DNA from 4 places in the Arthrobacter sp. KKT183 genome. Region 2 is predicted to be linked to each of the others. Evidence: riboswitches for the same ligand, from Rfam matches in the RefSeq annotation. Region 2 holds a riboswitch; each other region holds the start of a gene.
The links. A riboswitch is a leader RNA that binds a small molecule or an ion and turns the genes downstream of it on or off. The one in region 2 is predicted to bind cyclic di-AMP.
Positions count from the first base shown of each region.

Region 1: it holds a riboswitch for cyclic di-AMP, as region 2 does, so the genes downstream of both, ACZ2GY_RS07540 (LysM peptidoglycan-binding domain-containing protein) here and ACZ2GY_RS02550 (M23 family metallopeptidase) in region 2, are expected to answer to the same signal.
Region 3: it holds a riboswitch for cyclic di-AMP, as region 2 does, so the genes downstream of both, ACZ2GY_RS16570 (NlpC/P60 family protein) here and ACZ2GY_RS02550 (M23 family metallopeptidase) in region 2, are expected to answer to the same signal.
Region 4: it holds a riboswitch for cyclic di-AMP, as region 2 does, so the genes downstream of both, ACZ2GY_RS16545 (LysM peptidoglycan-binding domain-containing protein) here and ACZ2GY_RS02550 (M23 family metallopeptidase) in region 2, are expected to answer to the same signal.

Region 1 is NZ_CM145770.1:1,581,651-1,585,004, forward strand. Features, by position in the region: gene ACZ2GY_RS07535 (multicopper oxidase family protein) at 1-504, shown strand, start outside; gene ACZ2GY_RS07540 (LysM peptidoglycan-binding domain-containing protein) at 632-1,489, opposite strand; cyclic di-AMP (ydaO/yuaA leader) riboswitch at 1,492-1,658, opposite strand; gene ACZ2GY_RS07545 (DUF3093 domain-containing protein) at 1,935-2,420, opposite strand; cyclic di-AMP (ydaO/yuaA leader) riboswitch at 2,930-3,120, shown strand; gene ACZ2GY_RS07550 (M23 family metallopeptidase) at 3,124-3,354, shown strand, end outside.
Region 2 is NZ_CM145770.1:511,682-515,035, forward strand. Features, by position in the region: gene serC (phosphoserine transaminase) at 1-769, opposite strand, end outside; gene ACZ2GY_RS02545 (metal-dependent transcriptional regulator) at 1,010-1,714, shown strand; cyclic di-AMP (ydaO/yuaA leader) riboswitch at 1,833-2,026, shown strand; gene ACZ2GY_RS02550 (M23 family metallopeptidase) at 2,124-3,002, shown strand; cyclic di-AMP (ydaO/yuaA leader) riboswitch at 3,160-3,319, shown strand; gene ACZ2GY_RS02555 (NlpC/P60 family protein) at 3,325-3,354, shown strand, end outside.
Region 3 is NZ_CM145770.1:3,507,416-3,510,769, reverse strand. Features, by position in the region: gene ACZ2GY_RS16580 (copper-translocating P-type ATPase) at 1-590, opposite strand, end outside; gene ACZ2GY_RS16575 (heavy-metal-associated domain-containing protein) at 630-956, opposite strand; cyclic di-AMP (ydaO/yuaA leader) riboswitch at 1,253-1,432, shown strand; gene ACZ2GY_RS16570 (NlpC/P60 family protein) at 1,439-2,254, shown strand; gene ACZ2GY_RS16565 (M23 family metallopeptidase) at 2,403-3,254, shown strand; gene ACZ2GY_RS16560 (DUF305 domain-containing protein) at 3,327-3,354, opposite strand, start outside.
Region 4 is NZ_CM145770.1:3,502,882-3,506,235, forward strand. Features, by position in the region: gene ACZ2GY_RS16540 (hypothetical protein) at 415-699, shown strand; gene ACZ2GY_RS16545 (LysM peptidoglycan-binding domain-containing protein) at 886-1,782, opposite strand; cyclic di-AMP (ydaO/yuaA leader) riboswitch at 1,786-1,987, opposite strand; gene ACZ2GY_RS16550 (four-helix bundle copper-binding protein) at 2,920-3,330, shown strand.

The sequences.
Region 1 (3,354 bases), 1.1 Mb from region 2:
ATGATCCGGCGGCACTTCAGGCTCAAGCGCGATGACCTCACCGACAAGTGGACCATTGACGGTCAAACGTGGGCTGACGTTGTGGAGAGCAACTACCGACGGATCGTCGCCAACCCCGAACTGAACAGCACCGAAATCTGGGAATTCGAAAACTCCAGCGGCGGCTGGTTCCACCCCATGCACATCCATTTGGTGGACTTCAAGATCATCGGCGGGGAAGATCGGGCCACCTACTCCTACGAGCAAGGGCCCAAGGACGTCGTCTACGTCGGTGAAGGGGAAACCGTGCACCTGCTTATGAAATTCGGGCCCCACCGCGGCCGTTACATGATCCATTGCCACAACCTTCCGCACGAAGACCACGACATGATGGTCCAGTTCCGCGTCGGCACCGCCGCTCTCGAACCCCAAGAGAACGACCCCATAAAAGCCGGTCCCAGCCGCTGGGACGAAGCGACGGCGCTTCCACCCTTCCCTGGCGCCCACGAACCCGCAGACACCTAGCAAGGAAGCGGCACAGGGGACGGCTAGGTAACCGTCCCCTGTGCCCGCTGCCGGATATCCGATTCCCATCACCCATGACCGGGATGGACCCGCGAGGACTCGAGTGCTGCTGGCCAGGGGTTAGTGGCTATGCGTTGACCCGGACGAAGGAGGACCCGGCCAGATCTGACAGCGGATGCAGGATGGTGGCGTTCATGCCGTTCATCCCGCTGCTGATGACCTGCCCGTTGCCGACGTAGATGGCGACGTGCCCTGGCCGGATAACGAGGTCGCCGGGGGCAGGGGATCCGACGACCGTTCCATACTGGTAGAACTGCTCAGGGGCCAAGTCACCGACGGACTTACCGATCGAGCGCAGAGCTACCTCAACGAGGATCGTGCAGTCCTGGGTAGCACCCATCTGCGCGTAAGCCGAAGCAACCAGCGCCGCACCGACACCGCTTGCCGCTACAGTGCTCGATGCCTGAGCGGGTGCGCGTTCAATGGTGCTGGCCGCCGTCGTAATGCCCATGGTGCTGGTTTCCACCCTCGCAGGTGCTGCCGGCGCCGTGACACCGTTCACGCCGTTGGCGGCGCCTGTCAGGGCGATGACGTCACCGGGGTAGATGAGGGATTCCCAGCCGAGCCCGTTGACAGCGAAGATCGTTTCCAAGCTCACACCGTAAGAGGCTGCGATCTTTCCGAGGGTGTCACCAGGCTGAACGATGTGAGTGGCACCTCCCGTTGCTACTGCTGCAGCGGCAGAAGCCGCGCCCACGGTTTCGGTGACCGCTGTATCGAGGGTTTGCTGCGGCGTGGTGGAGGAGGTGGTGGTCGCTCCGGCGTGGGCCGGCAATATCGACCCGAGCACCAGACCCGATACAGCAACGGCTACCGCCGCCGGACGTCCTACTGTTCCCACTCCCGCCGATGCCGCTTTAGCAACGTGGTGCAGAGGGCTCGTGGGGACGGCGCGGTGGCGCGCGGTGTGGCGATTTTTTGACATGGCTAGCCTCTCCCAATGCCTGCGAAGTTAGCTGTCGGATTCGGATGGGAGCCACCCGGGCGTACCACAGCACTGAGAATGAGTGCCGCTTTCACCTTAACCCCTAGGGCTTCTTTCGAAACCCAACGTTCGGTTCCCCCGCCTCTGCCGTGTTCTGTTTCAGGACGGACCTCCACCAGCGACAGAGTTAGGCAATCTGCTGGAGGGGTGTCGCCCGCATCGAGTCCAAGACACCGCGAGAATCATATCCGTCGCGTCCTTGCCTGTCACATTTCAATAACGGCAACACAACGTTGGCCCTCAAAGTTTTCAGACCCTTCTCGGTATAGCTCTGGTTCGGCATATCGCCCTGTCCTGGAATTCGTTTCAGGTTCGGTACTTCAGTGGCTTTTCCGGACCGTCACGAACGGGGGTTCTTCTGCCACTCTTCACGAAGAGGCGCAGCTTATGAGCCGTGGCGGTGTTCCGGTAGGGCGGGGTCTAAAGCTTTGACGAGTTCAGTTGGACGTCTGGTTGATGCCAGCCAGTAGGGGGTGTGGTCTTCGTCGTCTTTTATCTCGATCCGTACGACGGGGTCGATCCAGCCGCGGATACATAGATACGCCAGGGCGTTCAGCGCCGGTCCGCGCTGATGGGTGGCCTCCTGTTTCACATAGGAACGTGCCGCACCCAGGTACTTCCGGTCGATGTGGGCACGGCCAACATCCAGTGAGCTGGTGGTCACAGTGATCCGCGGGGTAGACAGCACCAGGAGAGCGGTAATGATGAGGAAGATCAGGATGCAGGCAATAATCCCGGTCAGCATGCTGATCGGTGCAAACACCAGGATCGACGCTCCTGCCACTCCTGAGGCAAGCACCCACACAAACGGCGTCGGCCACAACCGTTCGTCGTAAAGGATCGCGGATGGCGGTGCGGAAACTTCGGACATGGTCAACAGCTTGCCACACCCCTACGCGTGCCCATTCCGGTCCCTCATCGATTGCTTGAGGACGGACGCTTCCGGCCCTTGCGGTGTCAAAGTGGGCAAGGAGACCCAAGCGAGCGGACCGACAGGGGCGCTGGCGGAATTGATCACGCCAGGCTACGCAGGTTGAACCAGATGCCGATGACCATGGTGGCTAGGGCGCCGGGTCATCGGCATCTGCATGCCCGGAACCGGGCACGGAGCCAGCCTAACTTACTCACTATCGAAGGATCCACGGCAGAGCAAAGCAAGGGTGCTGACTGTGTTGGGCCGGATTGCCGATGGAGCCTCAGAGGTTCTTCGGTCCTGACCTGAAAGCTAGCAGTTGTTCCGCATCAGTTTTTCTCTGTTGGTAGGTGCCGCGTCTGCAGGTGGATGGGCTGCAATTGAGTCCCACTCTCAACAGGTTACGAAATTGTAACTATACAGCCGTCCCTGTAGAGTGACTTCGTCGCCGAGATCAGTTGGTGACGCTGGTTTCAACGCCTAACCCTGCCGGGAATCCAGTACCGTTCGTATTCCGGCAGGGGTGGAGGACCCACTTCTTGTGGCGGCCTTTGTGCTGCCTTGGGGTGAAGCCATTCCAGTGTTTTGAACTGGAACGGCCGGGCTGGTTCCTTGCCCGAATCCGACAGCTAACTTCAGCGGCGTTCGGAAAGGAATCTTCTTGTCCTCACACAAGACCGCCGGCCGCCGCCGTGCGCAACCAGCGCCGCATGGCCGACGGGCGGCGGAGCGCCGTCCGAAGCATGGTCGCCGGGCGGCAGCCCCAGCCACCGCGACTACTGGGCATTGGATAAAACCTACAGCGATGGTTCTGGGTGCAGCCGGACTGCTTAGCGGCGTGATCCTCCCCGCGCAGGGAAGCGCCAGCGCAGAGCCTACGATCCAGGCCAGC
Region 2 (3,354 bases):
GCGTGGACAGTGCCGGTGTGTTGTAGGTCTGATTCAGGCGTGAGTTGTCGATCGCCGTCTGAAGGTCGAGGAAGTCCGGGATCCAGCGCTTCGAAGCCTTGATCCCCGCTGCCCTTTCGAGTGCAGCGGGGGAAAAGAGGCCAAGCCAGAGTCCGCCGTCGGACGCGAAGTTCTTCTGCGGAGCAAAGTAGTACACGTCAGCCTCTGAGACGTCCACCGACAACCCGCCGGCAGCGGAGGTTGCATCGATGCAGATGAGCGCGCCGTGATCCGCGCCCGCCACCCGCTCGACCGGCGCCGCCACACCGGTTGAGGTTTCGTTCTGCGGCCAGGCATAGAAGTCGATGCCCGGCTCCGCGACGGGCACCGGCCGGGAGCCGGGGTCAGAGGTGATGACCGTTGACTCGCCCAGGAATGGTGCCTTGGACGTCGCCGCTGCGAACTTGGATCCGAACTCACCAAAGGAGAGATGCTGCGCGCGTGCTTCAACGAGACCGAAGGAGGCGACATCCCAAAAAGCAGTGGACCCTCCAACACCGAGAATCACTTCGTAGCCTTCCGGGGCGCCGAAGAAGTCCATCAAACCGGCCCGGACCGAACCCACCAGATTCTTGACCGGTGCCTGCCGATGTGAGGTTCCAAGCAGGGCCGTTCCTGCCCGGTTCAGCGCTTCCAGCTGCTCGGGGCGCGTTCTGGAGGGACCCGCACCGAACCGGCCATCCTGCGGCAGCAGCTCGGCGGGGATGCGGATGTCGGCGGGATCGCTCATGGTTACTCCAGGGAGGTTGCTTGCGATGGGGTCGCAGACCATTCTGCCCCAGCACGCTCAGCGCAGATGCATTGTGACCGGCTTCGGATGCGCCCGGATCAGCGGGGCGGGTGACGCTGTGTAAATGGGTTAACCTTGTGGGGCGTAGGGATGACGACGGCGGCCCATCTGTTGGGCACTGCAGGCAGCCGCTGCATCAACGCTCAAACCGCACCAGTGCCAAGGAGCTGAACCCCGCAAATGACGGACCTCATCGACACCACCGAGATGTATCTGCGGACAATCCTTGAACTTGAGGAAGAAAACATCGTTGCGCTGCGTGCCCGGATCGCCGAGCGCCTTCGTCACTCAGGCCCTACGGTCTCGCAGACTGTCGGTCGGATGGAACGTGACGGACTCGTAGTGGTGACCGGCGACCGTCACCTTGAACTGACCGAGCTCGGGCGCCGGCGGGCCACCGAGGTGATGCGCAAGCATCGGCTGGCGGAACGACTGCTCTCCGATGTCATCGGCCTGGACTGGGCCTACGTCCACGATGAGGCGTGCAGGTGGGAACACGTGATGAGCGAGCGGGTTGAGCGGCGCCTGTATGAGCTGCTGGGCCAGCCGACCGAATCACCCTACGGCAATCCCATCCCTGGCCTTGAGGCCCTGGGCGGTACCCCGTCGGAAGCGTTCACCTTGGGCGTGCGCACGCTTACGGACACGATGGCAAACTACACTGCGGGTTCGATTGTGACCCTTGTCCGGCTGGCCGAACCCATTCAGGTGGATCCCGAACTGCTGACCCAACTGGACGAAGGCGGTCTGCGTCCCGGAGCGCAGATGACCCTACAGGCAGTGGGAGACTACGTGTCCGTTCGGGTGCCCGGCGTGGAGGGTGCGCTGGAGTTGCCGCCGGAAGTTGCTTCGCATGTTTTTGTGGCGGTTCAGCCGCAGTTCTGAGGCGCCGGACCTGGAAGGCTCTGGATTCCCGAAGGATATCCACAGCATGGTTACGAAATGATTACTTTCCGGCGCTCACGGCTATAGTTGGTTCCTGGCGCTGATACTCCAGCGTTACCTGGTTCGCCTGCCTAACCCTGTCAGCGAACGCAGTGTTACACAGATGGACAGGGGCGGAGGACCCACAACCGGTCATGGCATGCCATGGCCTTGGGGTGAAGTTCGGATGCTGCCACACCGCAGGGATCTGAACCGAGTTTTCTCATACTCGAATCCGACAGCTAACTTCGCAGGCAAAAAATGAGAAAGGGTCTCCTTGTCGAACACTGCTTCGGGGCGCCGCCGTGCGAGCACCCCGGTCGCTGAAGCGCGGCCACGCGATGCGCATAGGCGGGAACGAGCTGAGCGCTTGGCACGTCAGGCTGCGGACAAAGCAGCAGCGCCGTCCAGCCCGGTGTGCACTGAAATCAACGCTTTCCCGGCGCCGGTTTCCACCTGCCCGGATAATCCGCTGCCCCGCCGTGAAGCCCGCACCGGAACGGTAGCCCCGGTAGTTTCCTTACGCCCCCGTGATGCCCAACGCACCGAACGACGACGCCGCGCAGCCAGCACTCGCCGCGACGTTTCCTTCGCCGGACTCAGCCAGAAGGTTGCCATTGCGGCCGCTGCCTCTGGCATGGTGCTCACGGTTGCGCTGCCCACCACCGCCGCAGTGGTGCCCGCTGAAGCGCAAACCGTGGCTGCTGCAGCTGAGCAGGAAGAACTGCAGCCAGTGCAGGCTGCCGCCGGTGCGGATGTCTCATTTGACCGCGCGGCACTGCACAGCACCTTCGATCCCGATGCGAAGCTTGCCGAGATCGTTTCCGCATCCGGTGGAGACATCGTGACTGCGGAGGCCAAGGGCTCTCTCTCAGCACCCTTGGACCGTATGGTGATGAGCTCCGCTTTCGGAGCCAGGATCAGCCCAATCACCGGTGCAGGGGAACTCCACACCGGACAGGACATGAGCGAAGCCTGCGGGACCTCCGTCTTGGCGGCTGCGGCCGGCACCGTCACGTTTGCAGGCTGGCACGCATACGGGGGCGGCAACCGTGTGGTGATCAAGCATGCCAACGGACTGGAAACCACCTACAACCACCTGTCGGCCATGGACGTGGCGGTGGGCCAGGTTGTGGAGCGTGGCGACGCGATAGCACGCGTGGGTTCCACAGGCGCCTCAACCGGATGCCACCTGCATTTTGAGGTCCTTGTCGACGGCAAAAACGTCGATCCGCTCGGCTGGCTCTGAGTCATTTTCCGCGCCGGTTGGCCGCGTCGTAATCATGAACACACCGTTCCGTGACCGGAATGTGACATAGCCAGAGAACTGATGTACCGTCTAACTCGTGCCGAATCGCAGGGGGTTCGGCGGCACTCGTGCAGATCGCCTAGCTCTGCCACTGTACGAGTTCCGTTCGCAACAATCGCATGGCAGGGGCGGGGGAACCAATTGTGGGCTTCTTCTTGAAGTCCTTGGGGTTAAGTCGCTGGATCTGAGACGATCCGCGGCCGGGTGACTCCCATCCGAATCCGACAGCTCACCTCGCAGGCGTAGGGAGAGGCAATTCAACGTGTCAAATAGCTCTGCGCTGGGGCGCCAT
Region 3 (3,354 bases), 660 kb from region 2:
GCCTCATCGGGCAGGAGCGCAGCTAGTGCGTCCAAGGCTCCTGCCGCGGATCCGAGGGCGCGCATCTCCATCCAGTGTCCCAGGAGCATGATGACGACCAGCAGGGCCAGTTCCCACCAGAAGTCCAGGTTGAAGTTCCCAATCCCCAGGGTGGTGATCCAGGAGGCGATGAATGCCACGCTGATCGCCATGGCGATCAGCAGCATCATGCCGGGTTGGCGGGATTTCAGCTCGGTCCACCCTCCCTTGAGGAAGGGTGCGCCGCCGTACACGAAAATGACCGTGCCCAACAGTGGGGAGATCCACGAGGCTCCAGGGAAGTCCGGGACTGTGTAGCCAAGGATCATCGCGAACATGTGGCTGAACAGGACTACCGGGATGGTCAGGGCGAGGCTGATCCAGAATCTGTTTTTGAACATTGCTGTGCTGTGTCCGGCGTGCTGGCCGTGTTCATGGCTGCGGTGGTCCTCGTCCAACGCTGAATGCGGGTGATCCGAGGGCATCGCCTGTCCATGGGTGTCCTCATCGATCACACCTGGGGTGGTTGTTCCGTGGCTGTGGTCTGGCTGGTTGTGATGATTGGTGTTCATGGCCATGTCCTTTCCTCGTGCGAGGTGGTACCTCCTTGCTCAGGCGGTCGTGAGCGAGTATCCGGCGTCCTGGATCACCGGGGCGACCTCGGCGTCGGACAAAGCACGGTTTCCCGTGACGTGCACGGTCGAGGTTCCTCCCGGGACCAGGTCGGTCCGCACACCGGAAACCCCGTCCAGGGTCGTCAGTGCGTCCGCAACCTTGGAGGCACAGGAACCGCAACTCAGCCCCTCCACACCGAATTCGGTATTAACTGCTTCTGCAGGTACTGGGTCGGCTTGAACGTCTGACTGCGGGGCGCAGCAGGCGCAGCCGACCGAGTTCTTTTCAGTCAGCCGCAGATCAGCGGTGGGGGGGCCACACATGGGAACTCCTTGCGTTACGTGGTGAGCGGGATCAGGTAGCGCTGGATGTCGGGGCGCTTCCGTCGCGCATGATGTGGGGACTGGTCGAACGTGCGGCTCCAGAGGAACCGGACAATGTCATCCAGTACCTCCGAAATTATACCCCCCCAGGGTATATGTCAAGAGATAGTTTCCGCGGATCCCCATGAGGGCGGGAGCCTCCAGCGGCAAGGGGGAGACCCGCCGTGATCCAATTGTGATAATCGCTGCGGGGTGAGGTACTCTCAATCTCGTGCCTGCCCCCCATGGAGGCACTCCCACACGGATCGCCGAGCTCTGTCACCGTGGTGGGGTCGTCCGTTTTCCGCTGGCAGAGGCGGGGGAACCATGTACGCGGGCCCATGCTTTGAGGGTCCTTGGGGTTAAGCCGTTTTCACGGCCGGGTGACTCCCATCCGAACCCGACAGCTAACCTCGCAGGCGTTGGGAGAAGGTACTCGATTTATGTCTACTTGGCATGCCCCCGCGCGCCATCGCGCAGTTCCGGCCCAGACCAATACGTTGGCTGTCATCTCCAAGGCTGTCTCCTCCAATATGGGATCTGCAGGCCGCCAGGCTGCAGTGATCACCGCAGCTTCCGGTCTCATTCTCAGCGCTGGCCTTCCGGCCCAGGCGCTGGACGCACCGCAGCGTCAGGTGAGCACCAGTTCGTTGGTCGCCACCGTGGAAACCGAGCCGGTGTCCGCGGACACATCGGCCGATATCTCCTTCGAACGCGAAGCCGTCGCCGCTGCGCCCGCTCCAGTTGTCGCTGCGCCGGCTCCTGTCGTCGAGCACCCGGCCCCCGTAGCCGAGGCGTCACTGGCAGCCGTGCAGACGGTGGAAACCGCCCCGGTACAGCAGGCCCCTGCCGTGCAGGAAATGGCCGTGCAGGAAGTGGCACTGCCCGCTCCGGCTCCTGTGCCGGCTCCCGAGCCGAAGCCGGCTCCTGCGCCTGCAGCCAGCAGCAGTGTTGGTGCCGCGCTCGTAGCTTCGGCCTACGCTCAGATCGGCCGTACCCAGGACTGCACCATCCTCGTCGAGGTCGCACTGCGATCCATCGGCAAGTCTGTCGGCGACCTCGGGCCCGAGCAGTTTTACCAGTACGGGACCGTTGTCGGCTCACCAGCCCCAGGTGACCTGGTCATCCGGCCCGGCCACATCGCTATCTACGTAGGTAACGGCCAGGTCATCAGCAGCGGCATGAATGGTGTCAACGACACCCTCCTGCACCCCCTGAGCGATCTCCCCGGATCATCCTTCGTCCGGGTCAACGGCTAACAGCCACCTAAGCCGGGCAGGAAAGGGTCAACAGGGCGATTGCGAACCGCCCCAAAGCTCTTCACCTACCCACACCTGGGCATGCCGGAGTAATTTCCCCCTGTACTCCGGCATGCCCTCACCCCGTTTGAGTGAGTAGAGATCATCGTTGTCTTCCCATAACGCGCACGGTCGGCGCCGCGCCGCCTCAGGACGCCGCCGCGCAGCAGCGGCCGCCCCACGTCACGAGCACGGCCGTCGCGCCGTGACCCGTAGCGCGACGAACCGTCGCGCTTCACCCGTTGCCCCGGTCGCCGGTGCGATCTCGGCCGTCGGCGTGCTCAGCGCCGCTCTTCTCGCCGGCATTTCCCTCACCGCAGCGACTCCATCGTCCGTGGAAACATCCACCACCAGCTCGGCCGCGGACAGCGCTCAACAGCCACGAGCGCACAGCGTTGAGGCCGATCCGAAGGCCGAAGTGGATTTCAGCCGTGTCGCGGTGCCCGGTGCTGCCTCCACTGAGCCGGCGACTGGGTCGGTGAATTCATCCCACCTTCTAGCCGATGGTCCCATCGAGACGACCTCCGGCGATGATACGGAGGATGTGTCTGCGGCCGAACCCGCTGAGCAGTCCGGCCTCGGCACACCGCTGGCCCAAATGACCACCGTCTCGACCTTCGGATATCGCACCAACCCACTGACCGGGTCGCCAGGGGAAATGCACACCGGTATCGACCTCACCGGCGCATGTTCCACTCCCGTCATGGCCGCTGCCAGCGGAGTCATCACCGAAGCCGGATGGAGCCCCTACGGTGGAGGGAACCGCATCGTCATTGACCACGGGGACGGGCTCAAGACCACCTACAACCACCTCGCCACCATTGCCGTCAGCGTAGGCCAAACAGCTGCCCGGGGAGACGTTGTGGGCGGAGTCGGAACCACCGGCAATTCCACCGGCTGCCATTTACACTTCGAAGTCATGATCAACGACGCGCTCGTCGACCCCGCTACCTGGTTATAATCCCGCGCAAGCACGAGGGGCCGGGAAAAAGCCCGGCCCCTCGCGTATGCCTGTTTCCCGGTGTTGTGGTGCTTAGACCGTACCGGAGGGACGGCCGCCC
Region 4 (3,354 bases), 670 kb from region 2:
ACTGGTCGCATCACGACCGGCACTGGACCCGGGAAGAGTCACTTCGAGGCAATACTGTGATGAGCCACAACCGCAGGGGCTGGGCAAGCTTCTAATCAAGCCACCGACGTGGAACAGGTCAACGCCGGCCGCCCCACCCAGCGCGGACAAGTCGGGGGAAATGCACCCGCAAGGGGGCCATTTGTTTTTCGAGTCACGCGCCAGGCAGAACGACCGGCATCAACACTGCCAGCTAGTCCCAGACCAGCCGTCGTAAGACTCACAGTTGTTTTTTGCCTTGCCTGATGGTCAGCCCCCGGACGTACATGAGGGCCCACTCCCCGCGGGACGTCGCCGACCCCCACTCGCGGGTGTCATCATCGTTCATCGGCGCTAGGAATTGAAGCAGCCGGCACGGGACGGCAGTTGCTGGCCGTGTTAGAGGCCTACGCGCTGATCGTCTATGACAGGCCGAGCCACGACGCGTCTGCCCCGGCCCTGCATCGGGCCACTCATATCGATCATGCGCATCAGCACCTTGAGGCCTTCATCGCGGACCTTATCCGTGAAGACGCTCAGGAGAGTGCCGCGGACTTGGCGATGGACCCGGCGGACCTTGCCAGGTACTGCATCGAGGCCCTCAGCTCCGCCCGATCGCTCTCCTCCCGGGACGCCATCCCGAGCCTTGTTGCGGTCACGGTACGAGGAATCTATACCTGAGATCCCTTGGGTGGGCTTCATTTCAGGTGGGCTCGTTTTGATCCCGGAGAAGTTCCAGCCGGTTTGTTGCTGGACATTTGAACGCCGGGCGCAGTACTTCCACGTCCTGGGCAAAAAGAAAGAGCAGCAAGCACCCCCGTTCTAAGGTGCCTGCTGCTCTTCCACACTAGGGAAACGGCTTAGAGATTAGCCGTTGACTCGTACGTAGGACGAGCCTGCGAGGTCGGACAGTGGGTGCTTGATGGTGAGGTTTGCACCGTTCATTCCACTGCTGATTACTTCGCCGTTACCGACGTAGATGCCGATGTGACCGGGCCGGATGACCAGGTCACCGGGGGCTGGGGTCCCGACGACGGTGCCGTACTGGTAGAACTGGGTCGGCCCAAGATCGCCTACGTTGAGGCCGATGGAGCGCAGCGCAACCTCAACGAGGATGGTGCAGTCCTGGATGGAACCAAGCTGGCCGTACGCCGAGGCAACCAGAGCGGCACCGACACCACTTGAGGAAGCAGTCGGAGCTGACTGCTGGGCCGGAGTGATGCTACTTGAGGCCAGGGAGATACGGGCTTCCTGCTGGCTACCCACTGTGTAGGAAACCTGGTTCGCCGGTGCCGCTTCCGGGATGGCGGCAGGGGCTGCGGTTACCGGGGCTGCGGTTACCGGAGCATCGGTCGAGGCGGCTGCTGCGCCCGACACTGTGACCTGCTGTCCGGGGTAGATGATCGACGCGTAGGACAGGTTGTTCTGGGCGAGCAGGGTATTGAGTTCGATGCCGTAGCGGGCTGCGATGCCCCCCATGGTGTCGCCGGAAACCACGGTGTGAACCGATGCCGAGGATGCAGCCGGAACTTCCGCGACTGGGGCGGAGACCGGCGCCTGGGTGGCTGTGGTAGCTGCTTCCTGGGCGTAGGTTCCCGCTTGGGCAGGTGCCCCCACGCCAGCAACGAGACCGCCTGTTGCTGCGACGATAATGGCCGGCCGACCCAGTGCGACGGCACCGGTTTTGGTCGAGTGGGACAGTCCCTTAAGGACGATCGAGTGATTGACGGTGGCGCGGTGGCGCGCCGGAATGTTGCGTGACATGCGTGATTGCCTCTCCCATGCCTGCGGGGTGAGCTGTCGGGTTCGGATGGGAGTCACCCGGTCGTTTCTCGTCTTCCGGGACGGAAGCAGAAACGTCTTAACCCCAAGGACCATGTGATGGCCCGTAAATCTGTGGGTCCCCCGTTCCTGCCGAACGGAATTACGGACGGATCCCGGGCAGCGGCAGGACTCGGCATTCTGCACAGGAATATTCTCGGCTGGTGCCGGGAATACCTCACGAGAATACCCTCTTAGGTATGAAATGTCACGTTCAGGTAACGAATCTGATGTTCGCTCCCCATGCGCTGGCCCTCTGGCTGCAGTGTCGTGCATGATCCTTCTCCAGCGTTTTTCAGACGACGTGCGGTTTTCCAGACGACGTGGGACTGCAGTTACGGGCCCTGGCGCGTTTCGCGGGCATCCTCTTTCGGCTAACCCGACGAGTAGAAACCGGCACTGGTCACCATGCTTAGTATTCATTAGGGTGGTCGGACAGCTAGAGGAGTCGTTCGGGAGGGAACAACCATTTCGCAGCGAGCACGCGTTCGCCTACATGGCACCGTTCGAACGGTGCTGCAGGTGATGCTGGCCTTTTCGCTTTTGGTGGCATTTTCCACCTCGGCTGCTGCGGCCTTGTGCCTGCAGATGAGCCACGGGCCCGGAGGAACCATGGGCATGGCGGTGAACACTTCGCCTGTCGCGGTAGTTGGCGAAGCATCCCCTGTAGAGGCAGCTGATGGTTCCGTGGGGTCTCCGGCTACGGTTCCCTGTTGCCAACAACGTGCAGATACTTCCGAAGCGACGCCTCCTGCACACCGTGCTGTCCTCGGTGACAATCCTGCGAACTTCAGCGTTCCCGTTAGCCAGCTCCCTTTTGCTGCTCTGATGCCTCCTGCCCAGCCTGACCCAACGCTGGAAAAACTGGAGCACTTCACCCCGTCCTTGACCGCGCTATCGATCAGTCGGACATAGACCGGGCGGTCCCCTCGCGCCCCGGTTCAAGCATCCGGGCAGGCGGTAGTTCAACGCATTCTTTTCGCCGACATGTCGGCTGGACGCGGGCTTACACCTTCCCGCGACAACACTTCACCAAACAGGGCTGTATCTGTCAGCCTTCACCAATAATGGGAGAAACCAATGACACATCATGTGACGTCCATGCTCGATACCTACCCGAAGGATCTGGGAGGAGTGGACAAGGAAAAACTCGCCGCGTGCATCGAAGCCTGCTTTGAATGCGCCCAGACCTGTACCGCCTGCGCCGATGCCTGCTTGAGCGAGGACATGGTCGCCGAACTGACCAAATGCATTCGCACCAACCTGGACTGCGCGGATATCTGCGCCACGACCGGGAACGTGCTGTCCCGGCACACCGGCTACGACGCAAACCTGACCAGGGCGATCGTGGAAGCATGCCGCATCGCGTGCAAGGCCTGCGCGGATGAATGTGGGCAGCACTCCGATATGCATGATCACTGCCGGATCTGTGCTGAAGCATGCCGCCGATGCGAGAAGGCCTGTGAGGAACTGCTCGCGACCCTCAACTAGTTCAGTGAAACCGTAGCGGAGGGA